4 regions of the Thalassotalea fonticola genome follow, and region 2 is predicted to be linked to each of the others. Evidence: predicted binding sites of a transcription regulator. Region 2 holds the regulator's gene; each other region holds the start of a gene.

Region 1 (5,055 bases), 1.3 Mb from region 2:
GGCCATGACCAGGAATGAATCTTACATCATCCCCTAATGGCCATAGGTTGGATTTAATGGAATGAACTAACGTGGCTTGGTCGCCTTTTGGAAAGTCCGTGCGGCCAATAGAACCTCTGAACAATACGTCACCCACTTGCGCAAGTTTAGCTTCTCGGTTAAAGAAGACCACATGACCGGGTGTATGCCCAGGGCAAAAGTACACTTCTAGAGTTTCTTTACCAACAGTTACTGTATCGCCCTGCTCTAACCATCGATTTGTTTTAAATACTCTCGCTTCAGGAAAACCAAATTGTTGAATTTGCTGAGGAAAAATATCAATCCAAAACTGATCAGCTTGATGAGGCCCCTCTATTGGTAAATCGAGCTTGTCGGCAATATCTTGTGTACCACCTGCGTGGTCAACATGTGCATGAGTTAATAGCAATTTTGATAGCGTTACTCCCACACGTTCTACTTCAGCTAGAAGTCTATCGCTTTCTCCACCGGGGTCAATAAGCGCCCCTTCCATGGTTTGGTCACACCAGATTAAGGTTGCGTTTTGCTGAAATTGGGTCACGGGGATTATTTTAAATTGCAACATAACTAAAAATTCTAAAATTAACTAATGTGACTATGATAAGCAGTGTTATCGACACTTTCCAGTGCAATCTAAATTTGCCTTAAGTTTATTCGCTGAAATTTCACAATTTAACTTGCCAAACCTTTTAAAAGCTAGGTAAGCTCGGCTTATATAGAACAATAATAATTAAAAAGTACTTTATGAGCGCAACAAGAGACTCCTTCCAATCAAGAATTGGGTTTATTTTAGCTGCAGCAGGGGCAGCCATAGGCCTAGGAAATATTTGGGGCTTTCCAACACAAGCAGCAAACAATGGCGGCGGCGCCTTTGTTTTTGTTTACTTAATTGTAACCGTATTACTCGCCTTACCTGCTTTATACGCTGAAATGTATATTGGTAATCAAGCACAGAAAAACCCTGTAGGCGCATTACAAGATGCTTGTCAAAACGTGTCTCGAAATATGGGTAAATATGCGGGATTGTTTGGCTTATTAGGCGCAATTTTAATGCTCAGCTTTTACACCATAGTTGCCGGTTGGATGCTAGCTCATGCGCTATCTCCCCTAATGGAGCTTATTGGTTCTCCTAGTGCTGCTAATTGGCTTGGTGAATCGAGTCATGCTCGTAATTTAGCTTTTACCCCAATCTTCATAATTTTAGGTGCATTGATCATTAATCAAGGTGTACATAAAGGAATAGAACGTTGGTCCAGCCGTTTAATGCCAATTTTGTTTGTACTACTCATTGGTTTAATTATTTATATTTTACAACAACCTGGCGCGAGTGAAGGGGTTGCTATGTATTTGCAACCTGATTTTAGCCAGTTGCAAGATCCTATGTTAATTATTTCAGCAATGGGACAAGCCTTCTTTTCATTATCAATTGGTGTTGGTGGCATGATGGTTTACGGCTCTTACATGAAAAAGAATGCCAACATGGGCCAACTAGTTTTATCTATAGGTGCACTTGATACCTTAATTGCATTTTTAGCAGGTTTACTGATAATTCCAACATTATTTGTCGCCCAACACTTGGGCTTAGAAGTATTCAGCGATGGCAAGCTCATTGGCGGCCCGCAGTTAATATTCTCAATATTACCAACCTTGTTTGATTCTATGGGCGACATTGGTGTTTATGTAGCCTTGGTCTTTTTCTCATTGATGTCTATGGCAGCGTTAACTTCAACAATTTCATCCACAGAAGTACCGGTTGCTTATTTAGTCGAAGATAAAAAGTATTCAAGAACTAAGTCCACTATCATAGTATCGCTTATTGTTTTAGTGGCCTGTATGAGCATCGTTTATAATTTTGATGTGTTATTTGGCTTGGTGATCACTTGGGTAAATTCATTTCAGCTGCCTATTATGGGCTTATTTTATTTTATTGTTGTTGGTTGGATTTGGAAACGTGGTAACCAGCTAACGGATCACGCTTTGCTCGCTAGCAAACCGGCATTAAAACTATGGGGGAACTATTTACGCTATGTTTGCCCTATTTTACTTTCAATAGTCTTTATTAATGTGTTGATGGCCCTGTAACAATAAAAACCAGGGTCAGAGTCAAGTTATTATAAATTAACTTGACTCTGACCCTAATTTTTTGATTCTGACTTTATTCAGTAATTTTTTCTACTTCTTCGTCTTTTAAATCAACTTGTTCTATTTTTTCAAATCGACCCGATATTTTGTTGGCGGAGGTATGGATAAGTTTTACGTCACTCGCCGCTTGATCAATATGCTTTGCCAGATTATCAAAACGCGTTCTAAAGCGCCCAAAATCAGCACCTAAGTGCGATAGATGCTCTTGTATTAAGTGAATTTGTTTACGAGTAGCTTCATCTTTTAAAACAGAACGCGCAGTCGTTAATATAGCCATAAGGGTAGTTGGTGATGATAACCAAACACGTTTTTTATGCGCCTCTTCAACAAGCTCTGGATAATGAGCATGGATCTCAGCAAATATCGCTTCCGCGGGAATAAACATTACCGCGCCATCAGCCGTTTCATTATCAATTAAGTATTTGTCGCTAATATCATTGATGTGCTTTTTAATATCTACTTTAAATTGTCGTTCAGCTAACTTTCTATCGCTTTCTGCCAATTCATTATCAGTCATTTTCTTGTAGCTTTCTAACGGAAACTTTGAATCGATAACGACATTGCCGGTTGGTTTAGGTAAAAATAAGATGCAATCTGCGATTTTTCCATTTGATAAGGTATGTTGAATTGCAAAGTGTTTCTCAGGCAATACATTACGAATAAGTGCATTAAGCTGTACTTCACCAAATGCGCCACGTGATCGTTTATCAGCCAATACTTCTTGCAAACTAACCACATTAGTCGAAAGCTCAGTTATTTTCTTTTGTGCATCGTCTATGAGCGCTAAACGCTTAAGAATATCATTAAAGGTTTTCGTGGTTTTATCAAAGCCGTCAGTTAAGCGTTTCTCAACGCCTGCAGAAATATCTTGTAAGCGTTTATCTGTGCTTTGCGTAAGCTCAGTCATACGTTTAGCCATAACTTCAGAATTATTCGCTAACGACTTAGCCAGTTCTTCCCTGCTTTCCTTGGTGGTTTTACTTAAATGGGCAATAAGTTGATTAATGGCGAACATTTGGTTTTTATTAAATTGCTCTTTATGCTCATTTAATTGCTGCATTAATTTCAATTGCAGCTCAGCACTGGAGCTTTCTAAATTACTGCGTAATTTTTGTTGCTGAGCAAACATTAACTGTTGCTGCTCTTGCCACTGCTTAAGGCGGTCCTGTACTACTGATGTTTCTTTGCTTTGTACATGTAACAAAGACGATAAACTGGATATTTTGCTCAGTAAAATGAAACAGATAACAATGAGTAAAATTAATAAGGAAAGTGCAATATAGGTAAAGTACGGAATTTCTAGCATGTTGGCTCTTAATATTAACAAGATACAAAACACTGTATCTTTTTACAGTTCATTTAACCTTATGTTTATGTCGGGGTCAAGTAAACAAGCTATAGAGCTTTGTATAGTATTGTTAAGATTAAAAAAAATCCCAGCATTTGAAATGCTAGGATCCTATAGTTTAAGCAACTGTGTATTGTTTAATTATTATTTTTCATTTGCTGGTTTAATGTACTTTTCCATCCAAACAAAAATTTCACGATACCATTCTTTTAAATTATCAGGATCACGAATATGATGATCTTCATCAGGGAACATCACTAAACGCGAATCAATACCTTTACGTTGTAACGTAGTGAATGCTCCTAAACTCTGCCCATATGGTACACGGTAATCAAGCTCACCTTGAATAACGAGCATAGGTGTTTTCCAGTTATCGACAAAACGTGATGGATCGAACTTGCTGTACTCTTCTTCCTTCTCCCAGTACGGACCACCAAAATCATGTTCAGGGAACCATAGCTCTTCGGTTACATTGTAGAAGCTTTTCATGTCGAATAAGCCAGCATGGTTAACAATACATTTGAAACCATCAGACCAATTACCCATGATCCAGTTCATCATGTAGCCACCGTATGAAGCACCTAGCGCACAAGCATTTTCACGATCTAACCAAGCATTTTGCTCAGTAATGTAATCCATACCCTTTTGCAAATCTTCAAGTGGCTTGCCACCCCAATCATGCGAAATTGAATCGGTAAACGCTTGACCATAGCCGGTAGAGCCATGGAAATCTACCATGACAACACCATAACCTTGAGCCGCCCAAAGTTGTGCATTCCAGCGATAATGGAACATGTTGCCAAAGCTGCCTTGTGGGCCGCCATGTACTAAAAATGCTATAGGATATTTTTCACCGTCTTTAAAGTTTGCAGGTTTAACAATATAACCGTGAACATCTTCGTTGTTCCAGCCTTTAAATTTAAACTGCTCAAAATCACCTAGTGCAATGTTAGCTAATTTAGCCTTATTTACATGCGTTAGCTGTTTAAAGCCATAACCATCTTTATTAATGGTAAATATGTCGCTCGGGTTACCAATATTATGACGAGTAAAGTATAAAGCATCGCCAGCAATTGAAACGTTGCCCGCATAACCTTGATTATAAATTGGTGTTACATCGCCAAATTGTAGATCTATTTCAAAAATAGATTTTTGGCCAACATCTTGGGCAATCGCAATCACGCTGCGATTATCACTACCAAACTGAAAACTAGCAATAGAGCGATCCCATAAAGGTGCTACGTCTTTTACTTCTTTAGTACGTAAGTCTTTAACTTGCAGGCTAAACTTATCAGACTCATATACTGGGGTTTTCATTGCTTTGTAAGCTAAGTAACGACCATCGGCAGAATAAACAGGCATCGCGTCCCAAGCTTTATTAGCAACGGTTAAGTTGGTAACTTCTTTTGATTCCAGGTTTACTTCAAAAATATCCCAGTTCGTAGTCCAAGCATGGTCAACGCCTGGCACTTTTGCCGAAAACGCTAAACTTTTGCCATTAGGGTTAAATGAAACTTCGCTCATTCCAGAGAAATCAGTATTCCAAT
Region 2 (5,055 bases):
GATAAATCCAGTTCAGAAAGTGTTCTTTCACTGTCGTAATGCCACTCACCAATTAACTGATTTTGAGCCATCGATAAACATGGCATTATGCTTAAAAATAATAATAAATACTTCATTGATAATCATCCATGAATAGATTGTTGACGGGCTGCTGTTCGCTCTTATCTGACCTTAACTAAATCAAAGTGTTAGGTCAAATTATCGGTTCTAATATGTGCTAAGCCTTGTTCAGTCAGCCTATACAATGAGTTGTAGTATTCGTTAAAACCAACATATGAAATCAATTGTTCACTACATCCTTTGCAAGAAACAAAGTTAATACAAGTCCATCCACCTTCATGAGAATTCCCTGTTGGACCGAAGCCAAACAAGTTTTGGATATTTAGTAACTCTTCTTTTGAAAAATCTTCTTTCCAGTTCCAGGTAGCATGTAACAATGACTCGAACGGTATAATATTTTTAGCTTTGCAAACAGGGCATTTAAATTTATACGGTGCACCTTTGCCACCATCGTAAAATGGTTTTCGGTCATGTTTGGGCTGGGTGTATAACTTGATAACTTCCATTTTCTCGTAGGCTAATTTGTTAGGTGTAAAAGGTCTGCTGTTCGCTCAAAGCCGACCGTGGCGACAACTAAAAACTTGTGGTTTTACAATAACATCATGTATTGTATATTTACAAATGATTAAGGTCGCCCAGAGGCTATATTGAGAGATGATAGCTGAAGTTGTGTCTCTTTCAGTATTACGTAGTTTAAATTCAAATGAACAAGGAAAGCAGTTAAATGAAATGCCCAAGAACAGGTACTCAACTTAAAACCATTAAGGTTGGCGGTATGGAAATTGAAATATCTGAAAGCTGCGGTGGAGCATTCTTTGATAACTCTGAATTGGATAAATTTAAAGACCCTAAAAGTGTTCGTGGTTCCGCATTAGTAAAACATCTAAGACAATTCAAAAACACTTCTCTGAACGAAAAAGAGAGGATTAAATGCCCTAAGTGTGAAAATACAGTAATGATGAGACGGTATTTTAGTCCATTAAAAGTCTTAGAAATAGATGAGTGTCCTGGTTGTGCTGGTATTTGGTTAGATACCGCTGAATTAGAAAAACTTCATGAAAATCATTTAACGGAACGTGAACGAGCTTTACTTAGAATTGAAATGAAGAACGATATCTATATACCCAATATTGACGCTCCTCTTCATAGAATTATGCGAAATGGTGAAAATCGGTTAGCATCAGTTTTTGAGATGGCTACTTATATTATTGATGATTATTAGAATAGTCGGCTTTGAGCGATAACCCGCCATTCAGTATTGTGTTTTAATTTAATATTGAAGCTATCATTTTAGCCTGTTCTTCTTGTACAGGCTTTTACTTTTATAGGAAGCTGCTACATGGATTTAAAGAGTGTTTTAACCGATGGCGTAAGTGATTTTTACAGTGAAAAATATCAATCAGCATTAGATAAGTTTGTATACTTCTTTGACAATACCTCTGAGAGTAGTGAATGGGCGGGAGTTAGATTATCATTTGGTTTATCTACATGGGGTGAGCTTGCTAAGGTATACCCTGACGCAAAAGATAAGCTGGTAGCAAGAAAAAATATAGCTTTAAAAGAGTATAATTCTGATCCCACAAAGGAAAAGTTTAAAACCTTTGCAAGTATTTGTAGATACTTAGGTTTAGGTAATGAAGTCCTAGACATTTTTTATCAATATCACTTATCAAACAAGCAATATGCCCAACTAACTTTTGACCCTACGTATGAATACTTGATAGAGGCTGAAAGGTATTCTATTTGTGCTGAGTACATAGATTATTCAAAAAAATATGAGCATGTTTTTTATGTGTTTGGAAGAACTGACAAAGTACCTTTAGAAATTAAGTTATCTCATTTAAAAAAAGCGCTAATTCCATTATTCAAAATATTGAATTTAAACCCCGACTCCGAAATATACGCAAAATATACTCAAAAATTAGTAAAAGATTTAAATAAACATGATATACAAAGCCTATATGTCGAAATCATTAATGGCTAAATTGGTTCGTTCAATACTTCCGTTCATGGCACAAACCTGCCGGATGAAGTCACCTTAAAACTGGAGGAGATCCCATCCAAAAGCATGATGGGATGACGGAGTGTTTTTCTAATATCGAATGGTGGCTCATGGCACTGAAGGGACGGATCGAGGTGCAAACTTGGGCATTGGTTGCTTTACTCAATAGCCTGCATGGGAGCATATAAGGGCCTTGAACCAAATTTCACATTTCATTTTTTTAAACCTCTCAATGATGCCTATTGGTTAGTGCTATGTAACTCTACTCACCGTTATCGCGCTTATAAGCTCACCCAACATAAAGTATTTTTACTGTCAGCTCCTATTTCACATAGACCATCCATATAAAGTCAAATATAACAATACTTTATAAACATTCCTACTTTGCATAGTTGGGAATTGACTTAAATATGCAATTTCCCCCCTCTGGACAAAATATCAATTGGAACTGGAAACCACACACACAAATTAGTATTTAAAAATAATAAGTTGCGTTTAATTTATAGCTGTATATACTGACAGTACAATGTACTGTACAGAAAAACAGGTTACTCAAAAATAATATGCGCCCACTTACCAATAGACAGCAACAAATATTTGATCTCATTAAAGAAAAGATAGCCGATACCGGAATGCCACCTACGCGTGCTGAAATTGCTGACTTCTTTGGTTTTAAGTCGGCGAATGCGGCTGAAGAGCATTTAAAGGCTCTCGCTAAAAAAGGCTTTATCGAAATGTTGCCAGGTACTTCTCGTGGCATTCGTTTAGCCGAAGAGCATATTGAAGAAGAAGGTTTACCATTAATTGGCCGAGTTGCCGCCGGTGAACCAATATTGGCGCAAGAGCATGTTGAAGAGCATTACAAAATAGATGGCAACCTGTTTCATCCTGCCGCTGATTACCTATTACGGGTAAATGGCGAGAGCATGAAGGATATTGGTATTTTAGACGGTGATTTATTAGCGGTGCATCAAACAACTGATATTCAAAATGGGCAAGTTGTTGTTGCTCGAGTTGAAGATGATGTCACCGTAAAGCGCTATAAACGTGACGGTAATGTGGTTTATTTACATGCTGAAAATGAAGATTTTTCACCTATCGTTGTTGATTTAGCCAACCAACATTTCAATATTGAAGGTCTAGCTGTTGGTGTTATTCGTAGTGCTGACTGGATGTAGTCTATAGCGACTTTACCAGTACAAAAAACGAACTACAAAAAGGCTGAATTATTTATTTAATTTAGCCTTTTTCTTTTGCCTGCACCCCTTTAATTTCGCCTAACCCATTCAAATTTAGTAGTATTTGCTCTACAGATTTCTCATTAAAAAAATTAACTTTTTTCTAACAAAGCACTAGACCTTGTTTAAAAATTAAGTAATTCTAGAGTGGATAATATACAAATATTACACTGTAGACTCCCTACCCCATTCATCGATGTAGGTTTTTTACGTAACACAATAATAAAAATAAATTACGGAAATTAGAGACATCGAATAAAGATGTATCTTGTCCTTATTTCTGTATTTTCTAGGCTAATAAAGCAGAGGAGATGTCGAGTGAAGAGACGTAACCTGGGTTGGCTGTTGTTGGGAAGTTTAATTTCCAGTTCAGCTTGGGCAGATATGCAACTGAATATGACAAAAGGGGTGACAGATGTCAGCCAAAATGTCTATGAACTGCATATGTTGGTAATGTGGATTTGTACGGTAATTGGTGTCGTTGTTTTTGGCGCTATGTTCTGGTCAATGATATTCCATCGAAAGTCCAAAGGGGCAAAACCTGCCACATTTCATGAAAGCACCAAAGTAGAAATTCTTTGGACCGCGATTCCAATTTTAATCCTTATCGGTATGGCATGGCCTGCGACCACTACATTAATTAATATGGAAGATAACAGTAATTCTGATATCACCGTTCAGGTTACTGGTTCACAATGGAAATGGCATTACAAATATTTTGATCAAGATATTGAGTTTTACAGTGTTTTGTCTACACCTAAATCACAATTTGATAACCGTGAAGGTGACAATGGCGAAAAGTGGTCAAATGAAAATTATCTTTTAGAAGTAGATAAGCCATTAGTAATCCCAGTAAACCGCAAAGTTCGTTTCTTGATCACTTCCGATGATGTAATCCATTCGTGGTGGGTACCAGCATTTGCAGTTAAACAAGATGCTAACCCAGGTTTCATCAATGAAGCTTGGACACTTGTAAATGAACCAGGTATTTATCGCGGCCAGTGTGCTGAGCTTTGTGGTAAAGATCATGGTTACATGCCGATAGTTGTTGATGTTCGCTCGGAAGTTGATTACGAGCTTTGGATTAATGAGCAAAAAATTGCCATGACTAAAGCCGCGGAAGCAGAAGCACAATCGCTTACCGCTAAACTTCCTATGGAAGAATTAATGACACTGGGTGAACAAACTTATGCCGCGCACTGTGCTGCATGTCACCAACCTACAGGTATGGGTTTACCTCCTGCATTCCCTGCTCTTAAAGGCAGCGAAATGGCAACAAGTGCAGATAAACTTGGCGATCACATTAATGTAGTTTTCAATGGCCGTTCTGGTACAGGTATGCAAGGTTATGGCAAGCAATTATCACTTAAAGAAATTGCTGCCGTTGTAACTTATGAGCGTAACGCCTGGGATAACAACACAGGCCAAGCAGTACAACCTGCCGATGTTAAGGCTGCAGTTTCAGGTAATGATGGCGCATCGATTTCTGACGCGGCACCTGCTGCAGCGGTTGAAGAAGCAGTAGCCGTTGAGACAGCAGAAGTTAGTTTAGACGACTTATCTATGGATGAGTTGATGAGCAAAGGTGAAGCAGTATACAACACCAGTTGTGCCGCTTGTCACCAAGCTTCAGGCGCTGGTATGCCACCAGCATTCCCAGCCTTAAAAGGTAGCCCCATTGCCACTGGCGATGTTAATGCACACATTAGCATGGTAGCCGATGGTAAAGCAGGTACTGCCATGATGGGCTTTGCT
Region 3 (5,055 bases), 1.7 Mb from region 2:
CAATGCTCAACACTTTCAAATAATGCAAATTTAATCAGCACACTGAGTGATGTGCAATTAAGGCAAGGTATTAAAAAAACAGGGAATAGCAGTTGGCAGCATTATAAACAGTATTTAACCCCGATTTTGTCATAAGCAGAGCTATGACAAAATCGGCTAGAGTTGAATAATTAAGTCTATATTTAATGCTTAGCCATGTAGTCCATAGTTAAACCAACTAGCGCCTTAATGCCCGTTGGCATAGCTGCTTCATCTACAAAAAATTCAGGAGTATGATGCGCTGGTGCATCACTTGCTTTTACGTTTAGAGGTTTGCCACCGACCCCTAAAAATAGCCCTGGTACTTGCTCTTGATAAAATGAGAAGTCTTCGGCACCAGTTTGTGCTTTTGCTTGTACAACATTTTCATGGCCTAATAGATCTTGCAGGCCAGGTAGCATTTCACGCATTAATTCTGGTTTGTTATACGTGACCGGATAATTAGCGCCATAAGGTACAATCACTTCAACAGTAGCATTCATACTCGCTGCTATAGTTGTTGCTTTACGAGTAACTGCTTCACGAATTTGATCGCGCATTTCAGGGTTTAACGAGCGCAAGGTACCAATAATCTCTACTTCATTAGGAATAATATTACTGCGCACACCGCCATGAATGCTGCCAACAGTAACAACTCCAGCATCTTCAATTAGCTCAAGTTCGCGCGATACTATGGTTTGCAAGCCCATAATGATTTGCGCAGAAGTAACTATTGGATCGACACTTTTCCATGGGTATGCACCATGTGCTTGTTTGCCTCGCACTAGTATTTTAAACGTGTCTACCGCGGCTAATGTTCCGCCTTCACGGTAATCAATTGTTCCTACAGCCAAATTCGACCATATGTGCAAACCAAAAATCACATCAACATCAGGTGATCTCAGTACCCCTTCTTTAACCATTAATTCTGCGCCACCTTCTTCGCCAACTGGTGCACCTTCTTCAGCCGGTTGAAAAATAAACTTAACCTTTCCAGTTAACTTATCCACATTTGCAGCTAACACTTTAGCCGTACCCAATAACATAGCTATATGAGTATCATGTCCACATGCATGCATAACACCAGTTTCGGCTCCGTTATAGTCAGTTGTCACTTTAGATGCAAAAGGCAGGTTTGATGTTTCGGTAACAGGTAAACCGTCTATATCAGCACGTAAGGCGACCACGGGACCTGACTTACCACTATCTAAAATAGCTACAACACCAGTATGAGCAACACCTGTTTGCACATCTAGCCCTAATTTATTGAGCTCTGTTGCTATAGTTTTAGCAGTGTTGAATTCTCGGTTTGAAAGTTCAGGGTGCTGATGAAAGTGTCTGCGCCACTCGATCACGTCTTTTTCAACGCTATCCACCCAAGTGTCGATTGGGGCGGCAAAGGCAACATTCGCGGTAATTGCTAAAGGTAGTAAAAGTGTTTTTATCATGATCATCACTGTTGTTGTTATAAGTAATTATCAGAGTAGGGTAAATTGTTAGGGTTGAAAAGGTTTTTTAAGGGATAGCAAAAATGTAACTTCAGGATCTAGCAGGAGCTTATAGCTCCCACTCATCTTCATCAAGCAATTCTTTTAAACGTTTTTTTTCAAGTAATTCATCAATGCGTTTGCGAGTAACTGCGTTATCAGCTTTACCTAAGTCTTTATCTGCGTTGGATGAAATATTTTCTTGATATTCATCTTCGCCGATATTGGCTTCGGCATCTTCAATAATTTTACTTCTAGACATTATTGGTTCCTAATTAGTAGAGTTTTTTCGGGTAATTTAATGCAACGTCTTCATCTATTTTGAAAAATAGGCAAAATTATCTCATTCGTCAAACAAAATTTTTATAAAAAAACTCATCTGTTGATAAATTGCTCGAACGCCTGCACTGTAAGTGCTCTGTAAGTTATTGTAGTATTTTACTTTTGTAGATTTTTGCCTATAGACAGTCAAAAAATGAATATGATATAAATAATTGTGAACATCTAAAAGTAAGAACAAAAAATGAACAGACAAAATATTATTATTACCGGAGCAAGTTCAGGTTTAGGGTATACAATGGCAAAACACTTTGCCAAATTAGGTAGGAACTTAATTTTGTGTGCCAGACGTATTGAAAGCCTTGAGCAACTAAAAATTGAATTAGAACAAATTAATTCTGCGATTCAAATTTCTATAGTTGAGCTTGATGTAACTGATCATAAGAAAGTCTTTAAGGTTTTCCAAGCAGCTAAAGAACAATTCAAAGACATTGATCGAGTGATCGTTAATGCAGGAATTGGCAAAGGGGCTTCTCTAGGTACTGGCTATTTTGCCGCAAACAAAGAAACAGCAATGACTAATTTTGTTGCAGCGTTAGCGCAATGTGAAGCCGCATTAGAAATATTTAGAGAGCAGAACTCTGGTCATTTGGTGACTATATCTTCAGTGAGTTCACAAAAAGGTTTTAGAGGCGCTTTTAATGTTTATGCCGCAACAAAAGCTGGATTAGCGTCTCTTACTGAGGGGATACGAATCGATCTTCTTAAAACGCCTATTAAAGTCACCACCATTCACCCTGGGTATATTCGCACTGAAATATCTCATGCTACAAAAAAACAGCCATTTAGTGTTGATGCTGATACCGGTTGTAAAGCGATAGTTAAAGCAATTGAAAAAGAAGTAAACGTAGCATTCGTACCAACTTTTCCTTGGTCGATCATGCGTTATGTATTACCGATACTACCATTATCAATAATGCGTAAGTTTAGCTGAGTTATACCCGTTATCATTCAAGGTGTAGGTTCAAAATAGGTTTTGAGTGTTGAGCTATGTGCTGAATTAGAGTGAAACAGCCAGCACCCTAAGGGGAAGGTACTGACTGTTTAAAGTTTTAATCTGTAAGTTAACAATGAATTAGAAATTAACTGCATATACTTGGGCAATATCGACAATAGAGCTGTCACCAAGACGTTTTTCTAAATGATTCGCTGTTCGATTAGCGCCACTATTTTCAGCAAAACTGATAATGTCTTCACCATTACATACAACTTTTAGGGCAACAGTTTTTTCACTTAAACGATGACTTTTAATAGTTTTACGCATGTGCAATAGATTATCACTTTGTGCCGACTTACAAACACTAATGAGTGCCGATTCCATATAAGGATTCATCGGTGCTGCACTGGTATTAAATGCGGTTAATAAAGTTACTGATGTTAAACCTGCTAATGCTACTGTAGTTAAAGTTTTCATGATGTTGCTCCGACTGATGACTATTTAGTTATTTAATGTTCTGGTTAAAATGTTTATGTTGTTAATTGCTTGCTGCCCTTTAATAGTTGCCTATTTTTCAGTAAAAGTTGTTAATGAAAAATTGCTAGGTGTAACTGGTTTATTCAGTCTTATTTAATTAAAAAGTAAAAAATTATAATGAATTCAGTACTCTTAACTGTATATCTAGCATTTTAGGATATGAATCTTGAAATATTCATTTACATTCATGCATAAATATTCACTAAAATTAAATTTTATTGCACGTTGAGTGGTAGGTTTAATGCGGTGAAATTTTTATTATTTTTAAGTTTTTCTTGCTAATGATTTAATTTAGCTGATAAAGTACTGGATAAATACCCATTAGTTTATGTTTTTCTACTGGGTATAGCATGATAAAATGCTAATCTAGTTAATATTAGCCAACAAATAAAAGGGATCACAATGGCAGTAGAAAGTCGTTTTGTAGTCATTCGCAACGGGGTGGAGGTTGAAACATTTATGGATAAGAAAGCTGCAGATGAGTATGACAAAATGCTCGATATGGCAGATAATCTGTCCGATTTGTTTGATCAATCATCATTAGAACTTGATGAAAAATCTGTAGAAGAAATTAGTATCTTTATCGCTAAACATCGTGAAGATGTGTTGGTAGCGCTGCAAGCTAAAAAGCCAAAACCAAAACCTATTGCGCCTGCAGCCCCAGTTGAAGCTGTTATTGAGAGCCCTTCTGCAAAACCAGCCAAAGCAAAAGCTAAGGCAAAAAGCAGCAAATCCAGTAGCGCAGCAAAAGGGTAGGTTTATTTTTGTCTCTACCTGATTATCAGCTTGTTCGCAGCGGCAAGCGAAAAACTGTGAGTTTACAAGTTAAAGCAGGGAAGGTTAGGGTACTTGCCCCTTTGCAGCTCGATAAACACTATATAGCTGATTTAGTTCAAGAAAAGTCCCAATGGTTACAACTTAAAATAGCACAGCAGCTCACTCATCTAGAAAATCAACAAACGCGAGAGTATCAAGCTGGCGAGTGTTTTTATTATCAAGGCAAACGCTATACTCTGGTACTTACCTCGGCTCACCCCGTTGGCGTTGCAATTGTCGATGAGAATATCATTATAAGTGTAAAAACATTAAACCTAAGTGCTGTACAACTGAGTAAGCAGGTTAAAGCGTCCCTACACAGCTGGTATATTAAGCAAGCGCAACAGATACTAAATCACAGGTTTGAAGTTCAATGTAACCAAACTGAGCTTACCGCTACATCATTAAAGATACGTTATTACAAAAGCCGTTGGGGCAGCTGTGATGCAAAACAGCGAATCAATCTTAATTGGCTGTTAATAATGGCACCTATTGAAGTTATTGATTATGTTATTATTCATGAGCTTTGCCATACAATCCATCTAAACCATTCAACCCGATATTGGCAACTTGTTGCTCAATTTTATCCAAATTTCAAACAAGCGAAAGCTTGGCTTAAGCAGCATCAAAATAACCTTTATTGGCAAAATTAGCTAAAATAGTACAAATATTAGTAAAAATTACGCTATCGTTATAACTTATTCTAAAATATTGATTACTTAGTAATGTTTTATGCACAATTACATTCATATAGCGGTTGACAGTTTTTGTAGGCTGAGGCAGAGTAAGGGCATGAACATATTTATGCGCACAATCATTATTCTAACCACCACCATTCGAATTCGAATGGGGGTCATTGGCTAGCGTGTAAAATAGAAAATTTTCGAAGCCCGTGACCTGCAAAGTTCACGGGCTTATTTG
Region 4 (5,055 bases), 920 kb from region 2:
TTCGCTTTATCCACTTCTTGCGCACTGCGACGACGAATGTTGTCTACTTCAGCTTTAGCTCGAATAACAGAGTCTTTTTGATCAGCAACAGTCATTTGTGCAGCTGCTAACGCTTGTTCAAGTTCAGCAATTTTTTGTTGCTCTGCAGTTAATTCTACAACCACTTCGTCTTCAACCGTTTCAGTTTGCTCTATATCACTTTGTTCAACCGTTTGCTCTTCAGTTGCATTCAATTCAGCTTCACTTGCTGAAACATCTTTATCAGTATTTGTTGACTCAGTAGTCATCGATAACTCCACAATATCATTTCGTCCTAAACCGGACTTTTTAATTCATAATTGTGATAATTATGGGGGCTTTATTAAAGGTTTCAAGGAGATTTTTTAACTATTTAGCATATGTGCTCTTTACAATAGGAAAAATGTCGGTAAAACTGCCATAATAAACAATAAATTAGCACGATTTAAATGACTAAAATGTATAAAACAATAGGCCTTATCGGTAAACCCGAGCATGAAGGAGCCTTAGCAACTATTGCAGCGCTTCATCATTATTTGGAAGGTAATAACTACCAAGTCATGATAGAAACAGCCGTGGCCAACAAACTAAATAAAGAAGACATTCATACCTTTGATATTGTTGAAATTGGCAAGCAGGCTGATTTGGCAATTGTTGTCGGTGGCGATGGCTATATGCTAGGTGCTGCCCGAGTTTTATCAAGTTATGACATTGCTGTGCTTGGTGTTAACCGCGGCAACTTAGGTTTTTTAACAGATTTATCGCCTGATAACTTGATTGAGCCTCTTGAAGCTATTTTAGATGGTCACTCAAAAACAGAACAACGATTTTTAATTCAAGCAGAAGTCTATCGCCATGGTCAGCTAAAAAGCTCTAATAGTGCTATGAATGAAGCTGTACTTCATCCAGGTAAAGTTGCCAGTATGATGGAGTTTGCGGTTTATTTAGATGATGTATTCATGTTTTCACAGCGCTCTGACGGAATTATTGTGTCTACGCCAACAGGGTCAACAGCTTATTCTATGTCGGCCGGTGGTCCTATTATGACACCAAACTTAAATGCCCTTTCGTTAGTGCCAATGTTTCCGCATACGCTAAGCTCTCGTCCAATTGTGGTCGATGGCGACAGTGAAATAAAACTGGTTGTAGCCACAAATAATCATGAAGAATTACAAGTAAGTTGTGATGGTCATGTGATTTTAGCCGTTATGCCAGGCGACGAAATACGAATCAAAAAATGTAAATACACACTCCGTTTGGTTCACCCACTAGATCATGACTACTTCAATGTATTAAGAACAAAATTGAGTTGGGGTAATAAAGTTTATTAACGACAAATACAATTCACCGAAATCTATAATAAGCCGATTGGCATACCTTCATCCCTGAGAGCTCGCCGAACTTATACCGTCCTTGGTAGTTCGGCATACCTTCATCCCTGAGAGCTCGCCGAACTTATACCGTCCTTGGTAGTTCGGCATACCTTCATCCCTGAAGGTAAAATAAACTTGCATTCAAAAATAAACACTGTTAATTTTACTGTATATATTAACAGTGTTTATTTTTACCTCTTGGTAATAACTAATTGAGTGCAACTATGTTATTAAATTTAGCCATAAAAAACTTCGCCATTGTCAGCTTTGTAGAAATAGATTGGCAAAAAGGCATGACTACAATAACCGGCGAAACCGGTGCAGGTAAATCAATTGCCATCGATGCATTAGGGTTATGTTTAGGTAGTAGAGCATTAGCGAATACGGTTAGACCTGGCAGCAATAAAGCTGAACTCACCGCGACTTTTGAGATCGCCGATATTCCAAAAGCATCAAAGTGGCTGTCTGCCCATGATCTACAACAAGATAATGAATGTATTGTCAGACGAGTTATAAGCGCAGAAGGCCGTTCAAAAGCATACATTAATGGCAGTCCTGTCCCTTTAGCGCAATTGAAAGATCTTGGTCAATATCTTTTAAACATTCATGGCCAACACGATCATCAGTTAATAATGAAAAACCTGGAGCAACGTCGACTATTAGATGATTATGCCAACCATCAAGAGCTGTTAACTGATCTTAAGTTTTACCAAAATCAGTGGCACTCGCTAAAAAGTGAGCTACAAATTCTGCAGCAAAATAAACAGCAGCGTCTTGCTCAGCAACAATTGTTGCAGTATCAAGTCAAAGAGCTAGATGAGTTTGCTCTACAAGAACATGAATTCACTCAGCTAGAAGCAGACTTTAAGCGTAATAGTAACGCCCAACAATTACTCTTGTTATCTGAGCAATGCGTACAAGAAATATCTGCTGATGAGCAATTCAATCTTCTAGATAAATTACAAAAAGCAACCGAACACTTAAATCAACTTGCAGAACTTGATTCAAGCGTTAAATCAATAGCGACATTAGTAAATGAGGCAAGAATTCAATTTGAAGAAGCCAGTCACGATCTGGTTGACTACCAACAAAGTATTGATTTAGACCCACAAACATTTGCTCTAATCGAAGAGCGCTATTCAACTGCAATTGATTTGGCCAGGAAGCACAAAGTTGCACCTGAAAATCTAGTTGATTTTCATCAAAACATTTGCAAGGAGCTCAATGCAATAGCATCAGATGATTCACGATTAGAGCACATTCATGATGAAATGGAGAATTGTTTAGTTGCATACAAAGAGCTTGCCTGCAAGCTGAGAACAAGCAGAATTAAAGCCGCAACTAAGCTCGAAAAAGCAATCACTAAGTCAATTCGACAATTGAATATGCCTGATGCAATATTTAAACTCGACGTGACTGAAAAAGACATATTAGAGCCAACCGCACATGGCAGTGATGATATTGAATTTTTGGTAAGTATGAATCCAGGACAACCGGTAGAACCTTTAGCTAAAGTAGCCTCTGGTGGAGAGTTATCAAGGATCAGTCTTGCTATTCAGGTGATTCTTGCTGAAAAGGTTGTTACCCCTACTCTTATTTTTGATGAAGTTGATGTTGGTATTAGTGGTCCAACGGCGGCCAAAGTAGGCCAGCAGTTGAATAAACTTGGTGAATCTACGCAAGTTATTTGCGTTACCCACCTGCCGCAAGTGGCGAGTAAAGGCCATCAGCAGATGTTCGTTGCAAAACTTACCGACGGTAAAAATACTCAAACCAGCGTTACAGAGCTAACCCTTGATGCAAGAGAGAATGAGATTGCCCGATTATTAGCAGGGGATGAAATAACAAAAACCAGTTTGGCTAATGCTAAGGAACTTTTAGCAGGATAGTTACTCAATATAAACAGCAATAATAATAATTTTTGCAAATAAATGACAAAAACCTTTAATCTCTTAACTGCCTTGGTTATTATCCTTGCTCAGGAAAGATAGGAATAAATAATAGATGTTATCTCGCGCAATAATTTTAAGCTTAGCATTATGCTTAGTTTCGGGCTGTGTATACAAAATAGACGTGGCTCAAGGTAATTACTTAGAACAAAAACAAATTGACAAATTACAAGTAGGCATGACCAAAGAACAAGTAAAATACGTACTTGGTAACCCGGTAATAAAAGACAGTTTTAATAGTGACACTTGGTATTATGTTTATGAGTTTCTATCAGGCAAAGACGAAGCCTTTAATAAACGTAAAAAACTGGTATTAAGCTTTGATGGTGACTTACTCACTAAGGCTGAAGGTGATTTTGAAATAGGTGAAAACTTTAACGTACCTATGGGTCAATAGTTTCTAGTTTTGTTTTGAACAAATTACATATAAAAGGCCTGTATTATTAAATACAGGCCTTTATTTTATTTCAAGGTTAAATTGTCACGAAGTGGCCTATCCCCCTGCGTAGCACGGTCGATTAGAACTGATAGCCATTCGCTTTACCTAATAAAGTTGGCGCAGTTATTCTTTCAAGTACGCAGTTTTTAACATCTAACTTGTTAAATACCAGTACTTTATCCTTAATTCGCCCTTCAACTGTCGCTCCTGCACCTTTAATTATCATAGAGATATATTCAGAATCAGGTAACGCTTTCAAGCCGCCGCCATAATTACACAATACTTCGCTAACTGTGGTTTCAAGTTTTGTATAGTAGGCTTGCTGCTGTTTAGCTTTGTCCGCTTGTATTTTTTCGATTTTTCTCTGATGTTCATCGGCACGCTTTTGAGCGTTTAATTTCGCTTGCTCAATAGCAGCTTTACGTTCTTCAAGTTCTCCCAGCTCTTTTTGATTTTCGGCTTTTTCATCATTATCTAAATGCAGTTTTTCATAATTCAGATCGCGTTCTGCACGAGCTAAATCCCTTAATTCATATGCAAGCTCTCGCTCCTGCTCTCTCAATTCGCGTTGCTCTTCAACATCAAAGCGCATGTTTTCATTAACAATTTCAATAGCTATCGCTGCTTCTTCCATCGCCTCTTCAATAACTATTTCGAAATTTTCACCAAATAGCTCTTCCCCTTCTAGCCCTTGGGGTGCTCGAGGAGCTACAGGAGCTACAGGCATAACGGGTATGTTGTTATTGTGGCCATAATAAAAAACCCGAGATACATTCAAATTAAAAACAACCCCCTGACCAGCTAAATAATGACTGTCAATTCGAGTAAGTCGAGGTCCTTGATTATTACTTTGTCTTTTAATTGTGCTCTTAATAATATCGCTCATAATATCGAGTTGTTGATGTAAGTTATCAAAATCCATAGCATTAACGCTATTTGAAACTAGTGTACAAGCAAATGCTAGAGGCAGTACCGTGTTGTTAATTATCTTCATATTATTTTTCCTGCATCGGTTGTTGTTCATAATTCGCCTTTTGCAGCGTAGGGTTGTTTAATTTGTTTTTAATTGATTGCGACAGCAATGCATATTCAAGTTTCTGAAAGCGTAACTTTTGATCTATTGAGTCTTCATCTCGTTGATCATTGACAAACTTAACAAAACTAGAAATATCTTCTTTACGTTCTTGTCTGGCAGCACTCATTAAATAAGTGGCAAGCTTTAAATTATTATCTTGTTGATCATCTTTCATATCTGTCGCGTAATTGGCTAAAACGA

The links. Region 2 encodes LexA, which represses DNA repair genes until DNA is damaged. Its sites were predicted from a motif close to TACTGTATNNNNATACAGTA; they were not measured.
Region 1: a site for LexA is predicted at 3,497-3,516, ahead of RI844_RS01015 (DNA recombination protein RmuC). Genes of this name have one in related genera too.
Region 3: a site for LexA is predicted at 3,623-3,642, ahead of RI844_RS08935 (YebG family protein). Genes of this name have one in related genera too.
Region 4: a site for LexA is predicted at 1,556-1,575, ahead of recN (DNA repair protein RecN). Genes of this name have one in related genera too.

The regions. Positions count from the first base shown of each region.
Region 1 is NZ_CP136600.1:236,392-241,446, reverse strand. Features, by position in the region: gene RI844_RS01025 (MBL fold metallo-hydrolase) at 1-580, opposite strand, end outside; gene RI844_RS01020 (sodium-dependent transporter) at 763-2,100, shown strand; gene RI844_RS01015 (DNA recombination protein RmuC) at 2,174-3,466, opposite strand; gene RI844_RS01010 (S9 family peptidase) at 3,653-5,055, opposite strand, start outside.
Region 2 is NZ_CP136600.1:3,850,991-3,856,045, reverse strand. Features, by position in the region: gene RI844_RS15720 (hypothetical protein) at 1-116, opposite strand, end outside; gene RI844_RS15715 (hypothetical protein) at 189-566, opposite strand; gene RI844_RS15710 (TFIIB-type zinc ribbon-containing protein) at 785-1,282, shown strand; gene RI844_RS15705 (hypothetical protein) at 1,400-2,044, shown strand; gene lexA (transcriptional repressor LexA) at 2,626-3,240, shown strand; gene coxB (cytochrome c oxidase subunit II) at 3,619-5,055, shown strand, end outside.
Region 3 is NZ_CP136600.1:2,181,846-2,186,900, reverse strand. Features, by position in the region: gene RI844_RS08960 (tetratricopeptide repeat-containing sulfotransferase family protein) at 1-135, shown strand, start outside; gene RI844_RS08955 (amidohydrolase) at 183-1,466, opposite strand; gene RI844_RS08950 (PA3496 family putative envelope integrity protein) at 1,576-1,767, opposite strand; gene RI844_RS08945 (SDR family oxidoreductase) at 2,029-2,778, shown strand; gene RI844_RS08940 (DUF3718 domain-containing protein) at 2,920-3,258, opposite strand; gene RI844_RS08935 (YebG family protein) at 3,721-4,074, shown strand; gene RI844_RS08930 (M48 family metallopeptidase) at 4,131-4,787, shown strand.
Region 4 is NZ_CP136600.1:4,772,642-4,777,696, reverse strand. Features, by position in the region: gene grpE (nucleotide exchange factor GrpE) at 1-287, opposite strand, end outside; gene nadK (NAD(+) kinase) at 468-1,349, shown strand; gene recN (DNA repair protein RecN) at 1,616-3,280, shown strand; gene RI844_RS19755 (outer membrane protein assembly factor BamE) at 3,396-3,737, shown strand; gene RI844_RS19750 (hypothetical protein) at 3,859-4,773, opposite strand; gene RI844_RS19745 (hypothetical protein) at 4,775-5,055, opposite strand, start outside.